2 regions of the Desulfovibrio sp. SGI.133 genome follow, and region 1 is predicted to be linked to the other one. Evidence: predicted binding sites of a transcription regulator. Region 1 holds the regulator's gene; the other holds the start of a gene.

The links. Region 1 encodes sigma-54, which starts transcription at its own class of promoters, with help from an activator protein. Its sites were predicted from a motif close to CTGGCACGGNNNNTGCTT; they were not measured.
Region 2: hpsG ((2S)-3-sulfopropanediol dehydratase) is a predicted target of sigma-54. The motif match lies at 4,555-4,572, and genes of this name have one in related genera.

What each region holds. Positions count from the first base shown of each region.
Region 1 is NZ_JBNPMK010000001.1:540,522-551,539, reverse strand. Features, by position in the region: gene ACQRBR_RS02555 (long-chain-fatty-acid--CoA ligase) at 1-28, opposite strand, end outside; gene ispD (2-C-methyl-D-erythritol 4-phosphate cytidylyltransferase) at 25-1,263, opposite strand; RNA gene rnpB (RNase P RNA component class A) at 1,284-1,647, opposite strand; gene ACQRBR_RS02540 (zinc ribbon domain-containing protein) at 1,661-2,437, opposite strand; gene ACQRBR_RS02535 (Nif3-like dinuclear metal center hexameric protein) at 2,448-3,242, opposite strand; gene ACQRBR_RS02530 (phosphoribosylformylglycinamidine synthase subunit PurQ) at 3,436-4,248, opposite strand; gene ACQRBR_RS02525 (CTP synthase) at 4,457-6,100, shown strand; gene rpoN (RNA polymerase factor sigma-54) at 6,280-7,710, shown strand; gene hpf (ribosome hibernation-promoting factor, HPF/YfiA family) at 7,733-8,272, shown strand; gene rapZ (RNase adapter RapZ) at 8,314-9,216, shown strand; gene ACQRBR_RS02505 (PTS sugar transporter subunit IIA) at 9,285-9,728, shown strand; gene ACQRBR_RS02500 (PTS sugar transporter subunit IIB) at 9,734-10,195, shown strand; gene ACQRBR_RS02495 (hypothetical protein) at 10,352-10,879, shown strand.
Region 2 is NZ_JBNPMK010000004.1:70,288-81,305, forward strand. Features, by position in the region: gene ACQRBR_RS07225 (sigma-54 interaction domain-containing protein) at 1-839, opposite strand, end outside; gene hpsH ((2S)-3-sulfopropanediol dehydratase activating enzyme) at 921-1,862, opposite strand; gene hpsG ((2S)-3-sulfopropanediol dehydratase) at 1,998-4,493, opposite strand; gene ACQRBR_RS07240 (TRAP transporter substrate-binding protein) at 4,997-5,995, shown strand; gene ACQRBR_RS07245 (TRAP transporter large permease subunit) at 6,072-7,928, shown strand; gene ACQRBR_RS07250 (amidohydrolase family protein) at 7,995-8,828, shown strand; gene ACQRBR_RS07255 (amidohydrolase family protein) at 9,366-10,199, shown strand; gene ACQRBR_RS07260 (MFS transporter) at 10,224-11,018, shown strand, end outside.

The DNA.
Region 1 (11,018 bases):
ACCAGGGACGGTGCAGCTCGGGGGTCATGCCATTTCCTTGGTGTTGCGCGGGTGAGGGGGAAGCTGGAACGCCGTGGCCACGGCATAGGCCTTGATGCCTTCACAGGCACCGGTAAAGCCCAGCTTTTCTTCCGTGGTGGCCTTGATGTTGACCGAGTCCGTACCCAGGCCCAGCAGACGGGCCACGTTCTTGCGGATCTCTTCACGGTGGGGAGCCAGTTTGGGGGTCTGGGCCACGACGGTCAGATCCACGTGGCAGAGGGTCAGACCGGCATCCCGGAAGCGTTCCAGCACGTCGTCCAGAAGGACAGCAGAGGAAATATTGTCGAAACGGGCGTCGGCATCAGGAAAAAGACGGCCGATATCGCCCAGAGCCGCGCAGCCCAGCAGGGCATCCATCAGGGCATGGAGCAGGACGTCGCCGTCGGAATGGGCGATGACCTCGGGAGCATTGGGGATGATGATGCCGCCCAGCTTCATGGGGCGGCCGCTGCCGTAGCGGTGGACGTCATAGCCCATGCCCACGCGCGGCACCGGCATGACGGGGGAGCGTTCTTCCAGCAAGGCAAGGTCCTCGGGATGGGTGATCTTGATATTGGCGGCTTCGCCCGGCACCACCAGTACGGGGTGCCCGTGGGCTTCCATCAGGGCCGCATCGTCCGTGGCCGCGCGTCCGGCGGCGCTTTCCTGCCGGGCGGCATCATGGGCGGCCAAAAGGGGAGGCAGGGCAAAGCCCTGGGGGGTCTGCACGGCACGCAGCCGGGCACGGGGCGGCGTGTCCGTCACAAGATCGTCGCAGACGACCTTTATGGTGTCCGTGACGGCAAGGCCCGGGATGACGGCCACGGCACCTGCGGCGAGCGCATCGCACACACGGTGGACGAGGGCCGCGCTCATGAAGGGGCGCGCACTGTCGTGCACCAGCACATGCGTGGCTTCCCTGGGCAAGGCGGCCAGCCCGTGGCGCACGGAGTCCTGCCGTTCCGCCCCGCCGGCCACGGCCAGCCAGGGGATGCCGGGATCCTCGTCACGGGCCAGCTGGGCCAAGCGCTGTTTTTCTGCTTCCAGGCAATCCTGGGGGAAGACAAAAACAAGGCCCGCCACGGCCCCGGAACGGGCCAGAGTGCGGGCTGAATGCCAGTAAAGGGGAACCCCTTTCCAGAGCAGGAACTGTTTGGAGTGGCCGCCTGTAGCGGCGGACAGGCGCTTGCCCTGTCCTGCGGCCAGAACGAGGGCCCAGGGACGGACGGGAATTCGTGTCATGCTGTACTCGCAAAAAAACAGGCAGGAGTCGAACGATAAGCCGGGTTCTGTTCGCGCCGGGGCGCGCGATCGCCATTCCTCTAGAAGAGCAGTTGCCTGCCCTCTCAAGCAGCCTACCCGGAAGGTATGGCCGGGCCAGCCTCCTTCCCTATTTGGCCTTGCTCCAGACGGGGTATGCCGAGCATGCCGTGTCACCACGGCATCTGGTGGTCTCTTACTCCACCGTTTCACCCTTACCCGGCCGGTACGGGACCGGCCGGGCGGTTTGCTTTCTGTGGCGCTGTCCGAAGGTCGCCCTTCCTGGACGTTATCCAGCGTCCTGCCCTGTGGAGCCCGGACTTTCCTCTCCGGGCCAATGCCCGCAGCGGCGATCTGTCCGGCTCCTGCCTGTTGATTTTTAGTCCACCAGAGTCTTGGGTTTGGCCGGAGCGGCCTGCAGTTCCATATCCGGGAAGTGCTCGTTCCAGAAGATCAGGCGCTGGCAGTTGGGGCAGCTCAGGATCTGCTGGCCGCGCTGCAGTTCGATGAAGGACTGCGGCGGGATGGCGATATGGCAGCCGGAGCAGATGCCTTCGCGCACACCGACGATGACGGGGTGCTCAAGACGCTTGCGGATGAATTCGTACCGCACGAAGACGGGCTGGGGGATGACGCCGGCGGCATGCTGGCGCTTTTCTTCCAGTTCGGCCAGTTTGGCCTGGGCCAGCTGGATCTTTTCTTCCAGGCCGTCGCGGCGCACTTCCAGTTCGGCCTGGAGAGCACCGTGGGTCAGGTCCAGTTCGGCCAGGGCTTCGTTCTGGCGCTGCACCTCTTCCATGAGGGTCATCTTTTCTTCCTCACGGGAGCGGTTGATCTTTTCCATGCTGTCCATTTCGCGCATCATGGCATGGTATTCGCGCGTGTTTTCCACCTGCATGAGCTTGTTCTTGCTCTTCTTGATGCGGGCGGAGTCGTCGTCGATCTCCATGGCGAGGCGCTTCTGCTGTTCCTGCAGGTGGGTCAGCTTTTCCACGATGCGTTCGCGCTGGGCGTTGCTGGCATCGAATTTGGCCTGCAGCTCGTCCAGCTGACGGGGAGCGGATTCCAGTTCCTGACGCACGGCAAAGATGGCGTCGTCCACTTTCTGCAGCTCGACAAGCTGGCGGATCTGGTCAAGGTAGACAGCGGTGCTCATGAGGTTCCTCCTAAAGAACGCGGGGATGGACAGGCTGGAAAGGGGAGGCCGAAGGCACGAAGACGACTTCGAGCGTCGGGCAGGCGTGCTGCAGGTGGATGGCGGCACGCCGCATCATTTCTTCTTCCAGGCTGTGATGGCCCACGTCGAAAAGACAAAGTTGCGTATCCAGCGCCGTATGGTATTTGACGTCGCCGGTGATGAAAATGTCGGCACCTGCGGCGCGGGCCTCCTCCAGCAGGGAGGAACCCGAACCGGTGCAGTAGGCCACACGCCGGATGCTTTCCGGGCAGGGACCGCTGACGGTGGCGGTACTCAGGTCGATGTGCGCGGCCAACATGTCGGCCAGCTGCTGCAGGTCCACGGGCTCGGCCAGATCGCCGGCCAGGCCGAAGCCGTGCGGCAGATCCCCCGTGCCGGGGCCGGTGGGTTCCAGCACGGCCAGATTGTCCAGATGCAGCTCGCGGGCCAGCCAGGACACCGGGCCGTCGCTGTTGACGTCCAGCGAGGTATGCGCGGCGTAAAGCGGCACATCGTTGGTCAGCAGCAGACGCAGGACTTCGTGATAATGGCCGATGCGGTTGGGCAGCGAAGGCTTGAGCGCCAGCGGATGATGGCTGAGGATGCACTGCGCACCAAGCTCGAGCGCGGCCGAGACGAAAGCCGGACTCGGATCGAGGCAGACAGCCAGACGCGTGGCGTCGGTCCTGTGCGCGGCCACCTGCAGGCCCGAAGCGTCCCAGGACGCGGCGCCCTGCAGGGGGGCCATCTGTTCTATGATGCTAATGATCTCTGCTATATGCATATCGATCCCTCACAGTAAAAAAGCACTTCCCTGAAACCAGAAAAGTGCTTTCAAAAGCAAAGGGCGGCAGGCTCGCTGCAAATGATCGACACCTGTGTCTGCGACCACTGGGGCCGTAACCAGCAAAATGGTTCAAAGAATCTAGCTGGCCCTGAGCCCGCTGTCAAGCGGGAAGTCCCCTCCCCTCCTTATATTAAAGGGCGCGCAGGTAGCGCACGGCGTTGGAGAACAGCTGGGTGGCCGGGGGCACGTCGATGGAGCCGCGGGTCCAGGTGGGGTAGTTGGTCACATGGTGGAACGCTTCGGGGTGGGGCATGAGGCCCAGCACACGCCCGCTGGGGTCCGTCAGGCCGGCGATGGCCAGGCTGGAACCGTTGGGGTTGAGCGGATATTCCATGGTCGCCTTGCCGGTCTCGGGATCGGCATACTGCAGGGCGATGAGGTTTTCATCGGCCAGGCGCTGCAGGGTGGCGTCGTCACGGGCGATGAGCTTGCCTTCGCCGTGGCGCACGGGCATGGCCATCATGGGCAGATCCTTGGTGAAGACGCAGGGGCTTTTGGGGTTGGGCAGCAGATGCACCCAGCGGTCTTCGTAACGGGCGGAGTCGTTGTGGCTCAGAGAGACCTGGCGTTCGAAGCGGTTGTTGTCCAGGGCGGGCAGCACGCCCAGCTTGACCAGAAGCTGGAAACCGTTGCAGATGCCCAGGATCAGTTTGCCGTCGTTGATGAATTCGGTCAGGGACTGGAGCAGGGGAGTGCCCGTGCTGTCCTTCAGATAGCGCCAGCGCATGCTGGCAGCCTGGGCGGCACCCAGGTCGTCACCATCCAGGAACCCGCCGGGGAACACGAGAAAATGGTAATCGCTCAGGCGGACTTTGGCGGCCACGATGTCGGAAAAGTGCACGACGTCAGCGCGGTCGGCACCCGCGAGACGGGCGGCGTGGGCGGTTTCGAGATGGGAATTGGTGCCATAGCCGGTGATGACGAGAGTATTGACTGTGCCCATGCGGCAGAAGCCTCCTTGCAAGCGGTAGCCACAAAGGGCCACTATAGAAATGGAAAAAGAGACTACCTGCAAAGTTTATAATAGTCAATGCTGGTAAAATGATTCAGATTGGTGTAAAACCTCCCGATTGCGCGAGGGCGGTTCGCCCGGGCGCAGCACATGCGGTCCGGACCACGGTCCGCTGTATGTCATCAAAAGGTAGGAGTTCATGAAAACCAAGTTCATTTTTGTTACGGGCGGTGTGTTGTCTTCCCTGGGCAAGGGCCTTGCCGCGGCTTCGCTGGGCGCCCTGTTGCAGACCCGGGGACTTTCCGTCACCATCCAAAAGCTGGATCCGTATATCAATGTTGACCCCGGCACCATGAATCCCTTCCAGCACGGCGAAGTGTTCGTGACCGATGACGGGGCCGAGACCGACCTGGACCTGGGCCACTACGAGCGTTACCTCAACGTGCCCATGTCGCGCAAGAACAACACCACTTCCGGTGCCATCTACAACCACGTGATCGCCAAGGAACGCCGGGGTGACTACCTGGGCGGCACCGTGCAGGTGATCCCCCACATCACCGACGAGATCAAGCGCACCGTGCTTTCCCTGGCCGAAGGCGACAACGCCCCTGACGTGGCCATCATCGAGATCGGCGGCACCGTGGGCGACATCGAAGGCCTGCCCTTCCTGGAAGCCATCCGCCAGCTCAAGTCCGAGCTGGGCCGCGACAACTGCCTGAACATCCATCTGACGCTGGTGCCCTATCTCAAGGCCGCCGGTGAGCACAAGACCAAGCCCACCCAGCACAGCGTCAAGGAACTGCTTTCCATCGGCATCCAGCCCGACATCATCCTCTGCCGCTGCGAGCACAGCATCCCCGAAGAGATGCGCCGCAAGATCGCCCTGTTCTGCAACGTGGATCAGGATGCCGTGTTCTCCTCCGTGGACGTGGGCAACATCTATGAAGTGCCCCTGCGCTTCTACGAAGAAGGCTTCGACCAGAAAGTGGCCATCATGCTGCGCCTGCCCGCGCGCAACGCCCACCTGGAAGACTGGAAAAAGCTGGTCTACGACTGTGCCAATCCCCAGGGCAGTGTGACCATCGCCATCGTGGGCAAGTATGTGGACCTGAAGGAAGCCTACAAGAGCCTGCATGAAGCCCTGATCCACGGCGGCGTGGCCAACCGCGTTTCCGTGAACCTGCGCTACGTCAATTCCGAGAACGTGGACGACAGCAACGTGGCCGCCACCTTTGCCGGCTGCGACGGCATCCTGGTGCCCGGCGGCTTCGGTTACCGCGGTGTGGAAGGCAAGATCGCCGCCATCCGTTATGCCCGTGAGAACCGCATCCCCTTCTTCGGCATTTGCCTGGGCATGCAGTGCGCGGTCATCGAGTTCGCCCGTCACGTGGCCGGTCTGGAAGACGCCAACTCCGAAGAATTCGATCCCCTGAGCGCCCACAAGGTCATCTATCTGATGACCGAATGGTTCGACTTCCGCACCAAGAACCTGGAAAAGCGCGACGCCGAGAGCGACAAGGGCGGCACCATGCGCCTGGGCGCCTACCCCTGCAAGATCATCCCCGATACTCGTGCCTTTGAAGCGTACGGCAAGGAACTGGTGGAAGAACGCCATCGTCACCGTTACGAGTTCAACAACGCCTTCAAGGATCTGCTGGAAGAGAAGGGCATGGTCTTCAGCGGTACCGCCCCCGACGGTTCCCTGATGGAGATCGTGGAACTGCCCGACCATCCCTGGTTCCTGGGCTGCCAGTTCCACCCCGAGTTCAAGTCCCGTCCCATGGCGGCGCATCCCCTGTTCCGTGAATTCATCAAGGCCGCCAAGAACAACCACAAGAAATAGGGCTTTTGTGCAAGAAAAGCCGTTCAGGACGCTCCGCTGGCGCGGGGCGTCCTTTTTTTATGCAATGACTTGAAATATTCCCTTTTTTGTGCTCCCAGGCCAGCCTCCCTTGCCTATTGGTGCAGCATGTGGCATGGTATTTGAAACGTAGAAAATTTTTACTGACAGGATAGCACCCCATGGCATTGGAACTTCGTCAACAACTCAAATTGTCGCAGCAGCTGGTCATGACCCCCCAGCTGCAGCAGGCCATCAAGCTGTTGCAGCTTTCTCGTGTCGAACTTCTGGAGACCGTCCAGCAGGAATTGCTGGAGAACCCCTTCCTGGAAGAGGCTCCGGCCAATGAGCCCGTGGCTCCGCAGGATCAGGAAGAGGCGCGGCACGAGAAGCCCCAGGACGAAGTTTATGACGAAGATCTTTCCCGCAATGCCGACTGGGAGGAATACCTCGGTGAATTCGCCAGCACGCCGCGCACCTCGCAGGGACGGGAACTGGAGATCGCGGAAGAGATATCTCCCCTGGAGGCTCGTTACTCGGCCAAGCCCACGCTGGAAGGCCATCTGCTCTGGCAGCTGCATCTTTCGACCCTGACGGACGAGCAGAAGGAGATCGGCGAGATCATTATCGGCAATCTGGGCTCGTCGGGCTATCTGCGGGCCAGCGTGGAAGAGATCGCCGAGATGGCGTCCACCACGCCGGAGGCCGTGCAGACCGTGCTGGAGCGCGTACAGCTTTTCGACCCGGTGGGCGTGGCTGCCCGGGATGCCCGTGAATGTCTGTTGGTGCAGCTGAAAAACCTGCGCTATGACCGTGACCCCATCCTGCTGGAGCTGGTGCAGTCGCATCTGGAAGACCTGGAAGCCCACCGCTACAAGCCTTTGCTGCGCAAGTTCAAGCTGGATATGGAAGGCCTGCGCGAGTACCTGGACATCATCCAGTCCCTGGAGCCCCTGCCCGGTGCCAGCTTCGACGGCAGCGAGCCCACCTATGTGAGCCCTGACGTCTTCGTGTACAGCGTCGGTGACGAGTTCGTCATCCTGCTCAATGAAGATGGTTTGCCGCATCTGCAGCTCTCCAGCATGTTGCGTGATGGCGTTCCCTCCTGTAATGAAAAAGAGAAGGACTACGTTTCGGAAAAAGTACGTTCCGCCTCCTGGCTCATCCGCAGTCTGTACCAGCGGCAGCGGACGCTGTATAAAGTGGTGGAGAGCATCGTCAAACATCAGCAGCCCTTTTTCCGTGATGGCGTCACCAAGCTCGCGCCGCTCATCCTCAAGGATATCGCCGACGATATCGGGATGCATGAATCCACGGTCAGCCGCATCACCACCAACAAGTATGTGGCGACGCCGCACGGCATCTTCGAACTCAAATTTTTCTTCAACAGCGGGCTTGAACTGGACGATGGAAGTCAGGTAGGCTCAGAGAGCGTCAAGGCACTGATCAAAAAGTTCATCGCTGGCGAAGATCCCAAATCGCCCCTGAGCGACGAGCGGCTCGGCGAGCTGCTCAAGGAACAGTTGAAGGTCAATATCGCACGGCGCACGGTGGCCAAGTACCGCACGGCGCTGAACATCCCCTCATCCTCAAAGCGCAAGGAACATTTCTGATTCCTGCACCACGGGAGGTTCTATGAACATTGCTTTCACTTTCAAGAACTTCGAGGCCTCCGATCATCTGAAGAAGTATGCCCGTCGCCGCATGGAGAAGATGGGACGCTTTTTTGGCAAGGCTTCCGGACTGGAAGTCGGTGTTGTGCTTACTGTGGACAAGTTCCGGCATCGCTGTGAAGTGACCATCGCCGGCGAGGGGCTGCACCTGAGTGCTTCCGAGCAGTCTTCCGACATGTATGCCGCCATCGACCTTGTGGTGGACAAGGTCGAGGCCCAGATCAAGAAGCACGTCTCGCGTGTCAAGGAACAGCGCCGTCAGGCCCGCAATGCCAACGTGGACGTCTTCACCTACAACCTGGAAGCCGATCCCGATGAAGAACCCACCGTGGTGGGCACTGAGCGCTTTGCGCCCAAGCCCCTGCATCTGGACGAAGCCCTGATGCAGCTGGAATCCATCGGCAGTGAGTTCCTGGTCTTCATCAATGCCGAGACCGACCGCGTCAATGTGGTGTACCGCCGTCGTATCGGCGGCTATGCCGTCATCGACCCTGTCCTGTAAAGACTTCGGGGCCCCCGCAAGGGGGCCCCTTCGAGATTGCCATGAGCCAGACACCATCCGAGGGCGCGGCAGCGCCTGTCCAGGTCTGTATAGTCACCGGGCTTTCGGGGGCCGGTAAAAGTACGGCGCTGCGGGTCTTTGAAGACCTGCGCTATTTCACTGTGGACGGGCTGCCTGCCGGGCTGGCCGTCGAGATGGTGGAGATGATGCGGCGCGGATCCATGGAACGCTTCCGGGGCATGGCCCTGGGCATGGACATGCGCCAGCAGGACTTTCTGGAAGAGCTCAATGTGGCCCTTGCCCAGCTTTCCGAGCATGGGGTCCGGCCCATACTGCTTTTTCTGGAAGCCGGAGCGCAGGAACTCATGCGCCGTTATGCCACCACTCGCCGGCCCCATCCGCTGGAGCGTGAGGGCATGGGCCTTGAGGATGCCCTGCGCGAGGAACGCACTCGTCTGGCCCCTGTGCGCGAGATGGCGGATCTGGTCATAGATACCAGCCGTTTTTCCATCCATGACCTGCGCCGCGCCATCCAGAAGCGCTGGAGCAGGACATCGGGCAAGCTGCGGGCCATCCGGGTCAACGTTATCTCGTTCGGCTTCAAGTACGGTGTTCCGCGCGAGGCGGATTTCGTCTTTGACCTGCGCTTTTTGCCCAATCCCTATTTTGTAGAAAAGTTGCGTCCCCTCAGCGGCAAGGACAAAGCTGTCCGTGACTATGTTTTTGCCTCCGAGGCCGCGCAGGAATTCGAGAAGAAGCTTTTCGACCTGGTGCGCTTCATGCTGCCGCAGATGGAAGCGGAAGGCCGCTACCGGGTCGCCATCGCCGTGGGCTGTACCGGTGGCCGCCACCGTTCCGTCGCCACGGCCGAGGCCCTGTTCCAGATGCTGCGTCAGGCGGATTATCCGGCCAGTATCGAACACAGGCACCTTGAACTTGGCTAGGAAAGCTGGCACTCTTGGCCTTACGTGCTGCATTTTGCAGAAATTTCAGTTCCAGCGCGAGGTATGTCATGTCGGAACAGCAATCTTCCACCCAGGTCGGCATCATCGTTGTCGCCCATGCCGACTATGGCTCTGCCATGTTGCGCACGGCGGAGTTCATTCTTGGTACCCTGAGCGACTGCACCTCCATCAGCGTGGACATCGCCCAGGAAGTGCCCGAGACCGTGCGCCGTCTGGACGATGCCGCCCAGCGGCTGGACAAGGGCGCCGGGGTCATCATCCTCACCGACATGTTCGGCGGCACCCCCACCAATCTGGCCCTCTCCCTGCTGGGGAGCCATAATGTGGAAGTCGTCACCGGCGTCAACCTGCCCATGCTGCTCAAGGTCTTCACCTGTCGCGAAAAGCCCCTGGCCGAGCTGGCCAAGCTGGCCGGAGAGGCCGGAACCAAGGGCATCGTCGTGGCCGGCAGCATGCTGCGTTCCCGGAACAAAGAAAAAACAGGCGATTGATCCGTATGCTCTGGTTCAGAGTGGACAACCGTCTGGTGCACGGGCAGGTCATCGAAGGCTGGCTGCCCTATGTGGCCGCCCGGCACCTGATAGTTGCCAATGACGCCATGTCGGCGGACCTGCTGCAGCAGCAGATCGTCTCCTTGGCCGTGCCGGAGCAGGTGGCCATCCACTTCGTACCGGTGGACGCTCTGCTCGAGACCCTGGCCTGCTGTGGCGAGAGCAGCCTCGTCCTCTTTGCCGACTGTCAGGATGCCCGCAGGGCCCTGGAAAGCGGCGTCGCCATCCGGGCCCTCAATATCGGCAATCTGCACTACGCACCGGGCAAGATCCAGGTCTTCCCGCATGTGGCCCTTTCCGAACAGGACAGGGAGGACTTGCGGGCCATGCTGCAACAGCAGGTAGAGCTGGATTTCCGCTGTGTGCCTTCCGACAAAATCCGGGATGCTTATGAGCAGCTTCTCTGATGCCCTCTGGCTGGGCGTGCAATACGCTTTTTTTTTGTCCTCGCGGGGGTAGCCCGTTCCTCTTTTGTCTTCAGGCTGGCTGACAGGCCCCTGTTCTGGGCCCTGCTGCTGGGCGGTCTTTCCGGCCAGTGGCAGCCCGCGCTCTCGCTGGGGATCGTGGTGGAGCTGCTCTGGCTCGATGTCATCGCCTTGGGCAGTGTGGTCCCGCCTTTCGGGACCCTGGCCTTCCTGCTGCTTTTCCCCCTGTCCATCATTCCGGGCTGGTCCGAGGCCCATCAGTTCCTAGCTCCCCTGATGTTCGCGGTATTCGCGGCTTACGGAGCCAGCTATGCGGAGCGTTACCAGCGGGTGGCCCTCAATCCGTTGGTGGACTTGGTCACGGCGTGGTTTTCTTCCGGTCGCGGCTGTACGCCGGGGCAGGCCGTGGCACTGGGGACCGTTGTGCGCGCTGCCTGGCAGTTCTCGCTCTACATGCTGTGCTATGTGGCCTTGTGGCTGGCCTGTGATTTGCTGGGAGATGCGATCTTCCTTTTTGAAGGGCAGATGAGCTGGCCCATATTGTTTGCTGCCAGCATGGTGGGCGGCATCCTTTCGTTACGTACACGCCGGGCGTATGCCTGCCTTACGGGGATGTTCGTAGCTGTCTGTGGCTTTTTGGCCGTGACCAGACTGGACATGTTCTAGGAGCTGCCGGGCGCTTTCGGGGAACAGATCCTTCATAACCTTGCTATAAAAAAGCTGCGTCCTGCAGGGCATTGCCGTGCGGACGCAGCTTTTTTCGGTTGCCATCTGTGGTGGAGGACAGTGCCGGAGGAAGACGGTT
Region 2 (11,018 bases), on a different contig from region 1:
TTGCGGGGCTGGGAGCTACCCACGCGCACGATCTCGTTGTCCTGCAGCACGCGCAGCAGGCGGGTCTGCATGGAAAGGGGCAGCTCGCCCACTTCATCAAGGAAGATGGTACTGCCGTCGGCGATTTCGAAATAGCCGGGCTTGCCCTTGCTGGAAGCACCGGTAAAGGCGCCGGGCACATAACCGAAGATTTCCGATTCCGTCAGGGTCTCGGAGATGCCGCCGCAGTCCACCTTGAGCAGGATCTTGTCCTTGCGGCGGCTCCAGCGGTGGGTCAGACGGGCGAACACGTCCTTGCCCACGCCGGTCTCGCCCATGATGAGCACGGTGGCATCCGTGCTGGCGTAACGCTTGAGCTCCATGGCCACCGACTGCATGGCGCTGCTGGCGAAGACCGGTTCCAGGTCGCGTCCCTGGGACTGGGCCACAAAGGCCAGCTTGTCATTGATCTCCTTGATGAGCTTGCGCTGCTCGCCGGTCTGCTCGTTAAGCTCGGCAAGACGGGTCTCGTCGCGCACGAAGGTAACCACCAGACAGACGTGCCCCTTGTCATCAAAAACGGGCGCCCCGGAGATGACCACGTTCTTGCCGTCCTTGAGCTTCTGCATATAGGTGGCGGGCTTGCCCGTACGCACCACCTCGGGGTTCAGAGCCAGGTCGAAAAAGCCTTCGCTGACCAGGTCGCGCACGTTCTTGCCCCGCAGATCCCGGGCAGGCACCCCCACCAGATCGGCATACATCTGGTTCACATAGAGGGTGGTACCCATGGCATCGGAAATGAAAACACCGTCGGAAATGGTATCGAGGATGGAAGTGAAAAATTTGTGCCAGTTGACCATATCCGCTCCTTGAGAAGGCAAAGGGGCAAAAAAAGGGCCCGTCCCCGAAAGACGGACCCTTACGGTTGCGGAAAGCCCGGCCTAACGGGGGATGACGACACGGTCCCCCAGAGTGGCAACGGCGATCTTCTGCAGGGCGGCAAACTTTTTGTCGTCCAGCGTCACGTCGCCCATGGGGGGGACACGGTCCAGGAAGGTGTACTTCTGCGTGCCCAGACGGTGATAGGGCAGCATCTCGTACTTCACATGCTCGAAAGGCTTGAGGAAGTCGCAGATGGCCTTGATGTCCGGGCCATGATCGTTGAACCCGGGAATGACGGGCGTACGAGCCGTGATAGGCAGATTCGGGAACTCCGTCACCAGGGTCTGGAAATTCTTCAGAATGAGGTCGTTGGGCATGCCGGTGTGCTTTTTGTGCACTTCGGGATCCATGTGCTTGATGTCGAACAGCACATAGTTGAGGTACTGGGCCGCCTCACGCACCACATCGGTGGGGACGAGACCACAGGTTTCGATGCAGGTCTTCACACGGCGCTCACGGGCCAGGCGCAACAGGTTGAGGGCAAATTCGCTCTGCAACAGGGGCTCGCCGCCGGAGATGGTCATGCCGCCACCGGAGCGAGCATAAAACATGGCATCTTCCTGCGCAACCTTGAGGGCCTCGGCCACGGTGTAGGGCTTGCCGTAGACGATGATCCCCTGGGCCGGACAGGCTTCGGCACAGGGCATGTCCTTGCAGCCCACGCATTTGCTGCGGTCGATGGCCACGAAACCGTCCTCACGACGGGACAGGGCGCCATTGGGGCAGGCCTTGAAGCAGCGGGTGCATTTGTCCGTCCCCAGGCAGCGGCCCTGGTTGTAGGCCAGCTCCGGTTCCCTGTGCTGGGATTCCGGGTTGCTGCACCAGCGGCAGCGCAGACCGCAGCCCTTGGTGAAGACGATGGTACGGATGCCGGGACCATCATGCACGGAATATTTCTGGATATTGAAAACGAGGCCGCGCGCGTTGTTGTTTTCGATCACGGGGTCACCGCCGGAGATGTTGAAGGTTGACAAAGGGAGAGCTGAAAAACGCCAAGGCCTCCGGCCTCCCCGCAGGGCAGCCGGAGGCGGTGCAGGCCGGCGGCGGCACAAGGCCGCCGCCGTTGGTAACCGGAACTAGATGGTGTCGTGTTCGGTACGGGCGATGAGGTCGTTCTGCAGGTCGGGAGACAGGTCCACGAAGTAGGCGCTGTAACCGGCGATACGCACGATCAGGTTGCGGTACTTCTGGGGATCCTTCTGGGCGGCCAGCAGGGTGCTCTTGTTCACCACGTTGAACTGCACGTGCCACAGCTTCAGGTCGCAGAAGGTGCGGATGAAGGACACGAGCTTTTCGGTGCCCTGTTCGCCTTCCACGCACTTGGGCGTGAACTTGATGTTCAGCATACGGGCGAAGCGGTCGCGCATGCCCATGTTCTTGGTGTTGTAGTTGGACAGCAGGACGGCGGTAGGACCGTTGACGTCGGCGCCGTGGGAAGCGGAGGAACCGTCAGACAGCGGGAACCAGTCCACGCGGCCGTTGGGAGTGGCGGACACCACCTTACCGAAGGGCACGTGAGAGGTGAAGGGCACGTAGCGCACGTTGTAGAACATGCCCAGGTCCTTCTGGCTGTACTTGGCGGCGAATTCCACGGACAGGCGGTCGATTTCGTGACCGATGCTGTCGGCGTAAGGATCGTTGTTGCCGTAGCAAGGAGCGGACTTCAGCAGGGCCTTCACGTCTTCGTAGCCTTCGAAGTTGGCGTCGATGGCCTTGATGACTTCGTCCATGGTCAGCTTCTTGTCTTCAAACACCAGCTTCTTGATGGCGGACAGGGAGTCCACCACGGTGCCCAGGCCCATGTATTCGAAGTAACCGAAGTCGATACCTTCGGGGATGTGGGTCTGGTGCAGGTCGATGCAGTGCTTCATGCACAGGTCATGCATGGCGGAGCCCATGGGCTGGGCGAAGTGCTGGGCACGCAGGTTGTTGACGATGTACTGCTGGGTGAAGGCGGTACGCAGGAACAGCATGTGCTGCTTCACATAGGCGTTCCAGAATTCGTCCCAGGTCTTGAAGTTGCGAGGATCGCCGGTTTCTTCGCCCAGCACGATGTCGCCGTACTTCTTCATGCGGCCGTTACGCAGCACCATTTCCACAGCAGCGGCGAAGTTGATGTAGGCACCGCCGGAGGTGAAGGTGTCGCGGTTGGGCATACGGGCTTCGGTGCAGCCGGACACGGCGTAGTCCAGAGCTTCTTCGAAGGTGGCCCCCTTGGCCACGTACAGGGGCACGACTTCTTCGTCGTTGATCAGTTTGGGGAAGCCGGAGCCGTCCTTGATGGTCTCGGCCACGTCCCACAGGTAGCTTTCAGGCGAGCGGCTGTGGATACGGGCGGCCAGGTCGGGGTAGTGCAGCGGGAATTCGCGCTTGGACTTCAGGATCAGGTGGGTCAGTTCGTTGGTGGCGTCGCGGCCGTCGGGGGTCTGGCCACCCACGGTCACGGCTTCCCAGTGAGCGTAACCTTCGTTGAAGGCGCCGCCGCAGGGAGAGATGTACATGTCGATGAATTCGGCCATGCCCACCCACATGCATTCCAGCAGTTCGATGGCCTTCTTGTTGTCCAGGCTGCCGTTTTCGATGTCCTGCTGGTAGTAGGGGTACAGGTACTGGTCCATACGACCGTTGGAGATGGTGGTACCGGTCTTCTGTTCGATACGGGAGAACATCTGCACGAACCACTGGCTCTGGCAGGCTTCCCAGAAGTCGCGGGCGGGTTCGCCGGGCACGCGCTCAGCGTTGGCGGCCATGCGCAGCAGTTCGGCCTTGCGGACGGGATCGTCGGTCTTTTCGGCCACCTTGCGGGCTTCGTCAGCGTGACGCTTGGCCCACAGCACGATGGCGTCGCACACGATCACGACGGCATCCAGGAAGGGCTTCTTTTCGCACATGTCCTTGGCGCTGGCGGGATCGAGGGCGGCCAGCTTTTCCTGGGCTTCGCGCTTGATGTCGTTGAAGCCGCGCTTCAGGATCTTGCCGTAGTCATGCACCCACTGGATGGAGGAACGGAAAGAAGAGGTTTCGTTGACGATGAAGCGGGAGATCAGGCCCTTGGGATCGTCGTAGGTCAGCTTATGGATTTCCGGAGGCAGAGCGGCGGCCAGAGCTTCGTGGTAGGTCTTGCCCTTCCAGTAAGGAGCGATCTCTTCGATCACGCGCTTGGCGTCTTCAGCGGTGATGGTGGCAGGAGAGGTGGCGCGGGTGGGCAGGTCTTTCACGGCCATGTCCAGGAAGTCGCCGTCCAGTTCGGGGTACAGGATGCCGTAACGACCGTCGCAGCCGGCGCGGCCCAGCAGCAGCTGGTCGTCCTGCACGTACACGGTGATGTTCTTGGCGATGTGCATCAGAGCCTTGGCCCAGCGCAGCACCAGGGGCTGGCCTTCGGTTTCCTGCATGGACTGGGTGAAGTACAGGGCACGTTCGATGTCGATGCGGGGCTTCATGCCGTCGAAGCGTTCCAGCATGCGGAACACGCGCTCGTGGGTGGCGCGGAAACGGTCAACCTTGCCTTCGATCTTATCGAGCAGGCGCTGTTCCTGGGGGGATCTGCATTCGCAAACGGTCTGAGACATATCTGTTCTCCTCTTGAAAGGGTGTTTGACATATTTCGCGACGAATCGCTTGCGAAATAAATAGCAATGCCTGTGCCATTTTGGTAACATATTGTTTTTTTAATATATTTTTTTTAGCCCCCCAGCAGATATATCAAAATGATGCAAATTTGCGCCTAAAAATTTTTTTCACAGCCTTTTCAGAGGCCAATGATGCTAAAATGCATCATTTTTATACCCATGAAAGTCGCATCAAATGCGATATTCTGACTGTGAAGTCTTGATTGCCAGATATATCAAAAAAAATTTCCTCCCGAATTTTCCCCCGCCCCAAATGATGCATTTTTGCATCAAAAATGTAATAACAGTTATCATAACATCCCCGTAAACCCCTAAAAAGACTGGCGCTTGTTGAAAAAAAATTTTGCTCGTTTAGATTCGGAGGTGAAGAAGCATTCTCGCATTTGAGAAATTATGCACAAGACATCCGTCTTGTGTCCCCATAAACACATGTGAGGTGTGGCATGCGTAAACTTACTGTTCTGGCTCTGGCCCTGGCCATGGTTCTCGGCTTCAGCGTCGCCGCCAATGCGGAACGTCCGCTGGTCCTGCGTCTTGGTCATCCCATGGCTCCCGGCAACAACGTCACCGTGGGTTATGAAAAGTTCAAGCAGCTGGTGGAAGAAAAAAGCCATCGCAAGATCCGTATCCAGCTGTTCCCCAACTGCCAGCTGGGCAGTGACCGTGTAACCACCGAAGCCGCCCAGGCCGGTACGCTGGACCTTTCCTCCAGCTCCACCCCCAACCTGGCCAGCTTCTCCAAGGCGTACATGGCCATCGACCTGCCCTATGTGACCTCTCCGGTTCACCAGCAGGCCCTGTACAAGGCCCTGGACGAAGGCAAGCTGGGCGAAGCCCTGCGTGAAGCCTCCCGCAAGATCGGCCTCGAGACCCTGATGTTCTCCGAGTTCGGCTACCGCAACTTCGTGGCTGCCAACAAGCCGCTGACCGATGCCAAGTCCCTGATGAACCTCAAGGTGCGTACCACCGACTCCCCCGTGGAAGTGGCCGTGGCCACCGAACTGGGCATGAACCCCGCCCCCATCGCCTGGGGTGAGACCTACACCGCCCTGCAGCAGGGCACCGTGGACGCCGAAGGCAACACCTTCTCCCTGCTCAACGACGCCAAGCACACCGAAGTGCTGAAGTACGCCGTCAACTCCGAGCACAACTACTCCATGCATGTGCTGCTGATGAACAAGAAGAAGTGGGACAGCCTGACCCCCGAACAGCAGAAGATCCTGCGTGAAGCCGCCAAGGAAGCCAACGACTGGCAGCGCAAGGAAAGCGTGGTGCTGGAAGAAAAGGCCTGGCAGGCCTTCCGTGACCGCGGCATCAAGATCCACATGCTGACCGACGCCGAGCGCGCCGAGCTCAAGGCCAAGACCCGTCCTGCCTACGAAAAGTTCGCCAAGGAAGTGCCGGCCGACATCCTGCAGCTTCTGGAAGAAACCCAGAAGTAATCCTTCCTGACCTATCCCTCCTGCGCGCGGCCCGGCCGCGCGCAGGACTCCTTTTGCGCTTACACCGAGGTTTGTCATGAGTGAAAATGTGCAAGGCAAAAGCGGGCTCTTTTCCTGGCTCAACGAAAATTTTGAAAAAATTTTCATGGTGACGGGCCTGCTCGCCATCATCCTGTTCATCACGTGGCAGGTCATTTACCGCTATATCATTACACAGTTCATCGAGCGCGCCGGCGCCGCTGTCTGGACCGAAGAGCTTTCCCGCTATATCTTTATCTGGATCTCCTATCTGGCCCTTTCCGTCGCCATCAGGAAGCGGTCTTCCATCCGCGTCGACATCATTTATGACAAACTGCCGGAGCGCCTGCAGAACATCAGCTGGATCATCGTCGAGACTCTCTTCCTCGTCCTGACCGGCGTCATCACCTATTTCGGCTGGGGCCAGATCGAGCGCCTGCTGACCTTCCCCCAGCACACCACGGCCCTGCGCATCCCCTTCCTGGTGCCGTATCTGATCCTGCCCCTGGGCTTCGGCCTCATGTGTCTGCGCCTGCTGCAGCGCATCTGGGGCCAGGTGCGCGTCTGCGGTGCGTTGGACTCCCTGCTGGGCTTCGCCCTTGCCCTGGTCATCCTTAGCCCCTGGTACCTGGTGGATTACATCGATCCCCTGCCGGTGCTGTTCGGCTATTTCGCCTTGCTCTGCGTCATCGGGGTGCCCATCGCCATCAGCCTGGGCCTGTCCACCCTGGCCACCATCATCTGTTCCCAGACCCTGCCCATCGAATACATGGCCCAGGTCTGCTTCACGTCCATCGACAGCTTCCCCATCATGGCCATCCCCTTCTTCATCGCGGCCGGGGAATACATGGGCGCCGGTGGCCTGAGCAAACGCCTGCTGAACCTGGCTGACGAGATCGTGGGCGGCCTTTACGGCGGCATCGGCCTGACCGCCGTCGTGACCTGCATGTTCTTCGGTGCCATCTCCGGTTCCGGCCCCGCCACCGTGGCCGCCATCGGTGCCCTGACCATCCCGGCCATGATCGAGCGCGGCTACGACAAGTTCTTCTCCGCCGCTCTCGTGGCCGCCGCCGGCTGCGTGGGCGTCATGATCCCGCCCAGCAACCCCTTCGTGGTCTACGGTGTCTCCTCCCAGGTCTCCATCGGCGACCTGTTCATGGGCGGCATCATCCCCGGCATCATGACCGGTATCGTGCTCATGCTCTACTGCTACTTCTACTCCAAAAAGCGCGGCTGGCGCGGTGAGCAGAAGGAACGCAACTGGCGCACCCTGGGCGAGGCCTTCTGGGAAGCCAAGTGGGCCCTGGTCGTGCCGGTCATCGTGCTGGGCGGCATCTACGGCGGCATCATGACTCCCACCGAAGCCGCGGCCGTGGCCGCCTTCTACGGCCTCATCGTGGGCGTGTTCCTGTACCGCGAGATGGACTTCAAGACCGTCTGCTCGTCGTGCGTAGCCTCGTGCGAGACCTCGTCCATCATCATCGTGCTCATGGCCATGGCCACCCTGTTCGGCAACATCATGACCATCGAAGACGTGCCCGGCACCATCGCCCGCTGGATGCTCAGCATCACCGAGAGCAAGATCATCATCCTGCTGCTCATCAACGTGCTGCTGCTCATCGTGGGCGTGTTCATGGAAGCCCTGGCGGCCATCGTCATCCTGACTCCCATCCTGCTGCCCGTGGTCACCGGCGTGGGCGTCTCGCCCCTGCACTTCGGCATCATCATGGTGGTCAACCTGGCCATCGGCTTCCTGACCCCGCCGGTGGGCGTCAACCTCTTCGTGGCGTCGGGCGTGGCCCAGGCCAAGATCGAAAAGATCGCCGTGGCCGTGCTGCCCATGATCGCCCTGATGCTCATCGTCCTGGCCATCATCACTTACTGCCCGTCCGTGCCGCTGATGCTGGTGCATTAACGGTACCCGCGAGATATACCGCCCGCGGCAGCCTTCTGCCGCGGGCCCCATCCAAGGAGTTCTCTCATGAAAGTCATCGACTTCCGCTTCCGGCCCAACACGCCGGAGATCATCAACGGCATCAAGAACAGCACCATGTTCAAGGCTGCCTGTGAAGTCATCGGCTTCGACCAGCGCAAGCCCCAGCCCCTGGACGAGATCGTGGCCGACCTCGACGCCATGGGCGTGGAACTGGGCGTGATCACCGGCCGCGACGCCGAGACCACCTACGGCTTCCCGGCCAACAACAACAGCGTGCTCGAATTCTGCCGCGCCTACCCCAACAAGTTCGTGGGCCTCTGGGGCATCGACCCCCACAAGAAGATGGCCGCCGTGCGCGAGATCGAGAAGGTCGTCAAGGAATACGGCATGAAGGGTATCGCCATCGACCCCTATCTGGCCCACATGCCCGCCAGCGACGCCCGCTTCTACCCTCTGTACACCAAGTGCTGCGAACTGGATGTGCCCGTCTTCATCACCATGGCTCCTCCGCCGTGCGTGCCCGGTGCCATCCTGGAATACGCCGACCCCCGCGATGTGGACAAGGTCGCCCGCGACTTCCCCGAACTGACCCTGATCATGAGCCACGGCGGCTACCCCTTCGTGGATGCGGCCATCTACACCTGCCAGCGCAACGCCAATGTCTACATGGACATCTCCGAATACGAGCGTTCTCCCCAGGTCGAGACCTATGTGAAGGCCATGTGCACCACCATCAGCGACAAGGTGCTCTTTGCCAGCGCCCACCCCTTCATCGAGCTGCGTGACGCTCTGGACGCCTATGCCGCCTTCCCCTTCACTGACGAAGTGCGCAACAAGATCATGTACGAAAACGCCCGCAAGGTCCTGAAACTGGCCTAAATGGCATGTGTCCGCCTCATGCGGGCACGCTTCACAACTGCGGAGGAACCCCGTGTTCCTCCGCTTTTTTTTGGCCTGTCGAGCTTGTGATTTTTCTCCCTGCAACCCGTGTCTCTCAAATGATGCATATTTGCATCATTTAAAATATCCTTTTATGCCAACTGGTTAAAAAGCGTCGCATTTTTGCATCTCAACTAACAATTCTGGTTAGCATTTTGCGATGACTTTGGGCCTATTTTGTATATATCAATTTGATTTTTTTAATAAAAATATAAAAATTTCATTTTCTTGCATTTTTGCGACCCCATAGAGGGGGATGCAAAAATGCATCTCTTTTTTTGCAAATTGTTACAACTTCCTCATAAAATCCATGACGGATTCTCATAATTCACTGAATAATCAAGGAATTATTTTGGCACGCCTCCTGCAAGGGAAAGAAATCACATGGGGCTGCGCTCCACAGCATGGCTGATGCTGGCAGTCCTCCAGGTTCGTATCAAAAACCCCTTCTTCCCGAAGGATCGCATGGAGACAGATATGAAAGTTATCGACTTCCGCTTCCGGCCCAACACGCCGGAGATCATCAACGGCATCAAGAACAGCACCATGTTCAAGGCTGCCTGCGAAGTCATCGGCTTCGACCAGCGTAAGCCCCAGCCCCTGGACGAGATCGTGGCCGACCTCGACGCCATGGGCGTGGAACTGGGCGTGATCACCGGCCGCGACGCCGAGACCACCTACGGCTTCCCGGCCAACAACAACAGCGTGCTCGAATTCTGCCGCGCCTACCCCAACAAGTTCGTGGGCCTGTGGGGCATCGACCCCCACAAAAAGATGGCCGCCGTGCGCGAGATCGAGAAGGTCGTCAAGGGATACGGCATGAAGGGTATCGCCATTGACCCCTATCTGGCCCACATGCCCGCCAGCGACGCCCGCTTCTACCCCCTGTACACCAAGTGCTGCGAACTGGATGTGCCCGTCTTCATCACCATGGCTCCTCCGCCGTGCGTGCCCGGTGCCATCCTGGAATACGCCGACCCCCGCGACGTGGACAAGGTCGCCCGCGACTTCCCCGAACTGACCCTGATCATGAGCCACGGCGGCTACCCCTTCGTGGATGCGGCCATCTACACCTGCCAGCGCAACGCCAATGTCTACATGGACATCTCCGAATACGAGCGTTCTCCCCAGGTCGAGACCTATGTGAAGGCCATGTGCACCACCATCAGCGACAAGGTGCTCTTTGCCAGCGCCCACCCTTTCATCGAGCTGCGTGACGCTCTGGACGCCTATGCCGCCTTCCCCTTCACCGACGAAGTGCGCAACAAGATCATGTACGAAAACGCCCGCAAGGTCTTGAAACTGGCCTAGCAGCACCCCCAAGGAGCAACGAGAATGAGCGATACTCCCAACAACGGACACTGCCAGCAGAACCTGCGCCGCGTGGTCATTTCCTCCCTCATCGGCGCGGTCATCGAATGGTATGACTTTTTCCTGTACGGTGTCGTGGCCGGCATCGTCTTCAACAAGATCTACTTCCCTGACTTCGACCCGACGGTGGGTACGGTCCTGGCCTTCGCCACCTTTGCCGTGGGTTTTGTGGCCCGTCCGCTTGGGGGTATCGTCTTCGGCCACTTCGGCGACAAACTGGGCCGCAAGAAGATGCTGGTCCTGACCCTGGAAATCATGGGCGTGGCCACCGTGGGTATCGGCCTGGTGCCCTCCTATGACACCATCGGCATCTGGGCCCCCATCCTGCTGGTCCTCTGCCGCCTGGCCCAGGGCATCGGCATCGGTGGTGAATGGGGTGGCGCCGTGCTCATGGCCTTCGAATCCGCGCCGCCTCACAAGCGCGCCTTCTACGGCAGCCTGCCCCAGGTGGGTCTGGCCCTCGGCCTGATGCTGGCCTCCGGCGTCATCGGTCTGCTGTCTTTCTTCCTCAGCGACGAAGCCTTCCTGGCCTGGGGCTGGCGTGTGGCCTTCATCCTCAGCGCCATTCTGGTGGGCGTGGGTGCCTACATTCGTATCTCCGTCCAGGAGACCCAGGACTTCTCCTCCGCCAAGAAGAAGACCGAGCAGGTCAAGTACCCCATCCTGGCCGCCTTCAAGCATTACCCCCGCACTCTGACGGCCTGCGTGGGCGCCCGTTTCGTGGAAGGTATCGCCTTCAACGTGTTCGGCGTGTTCTCC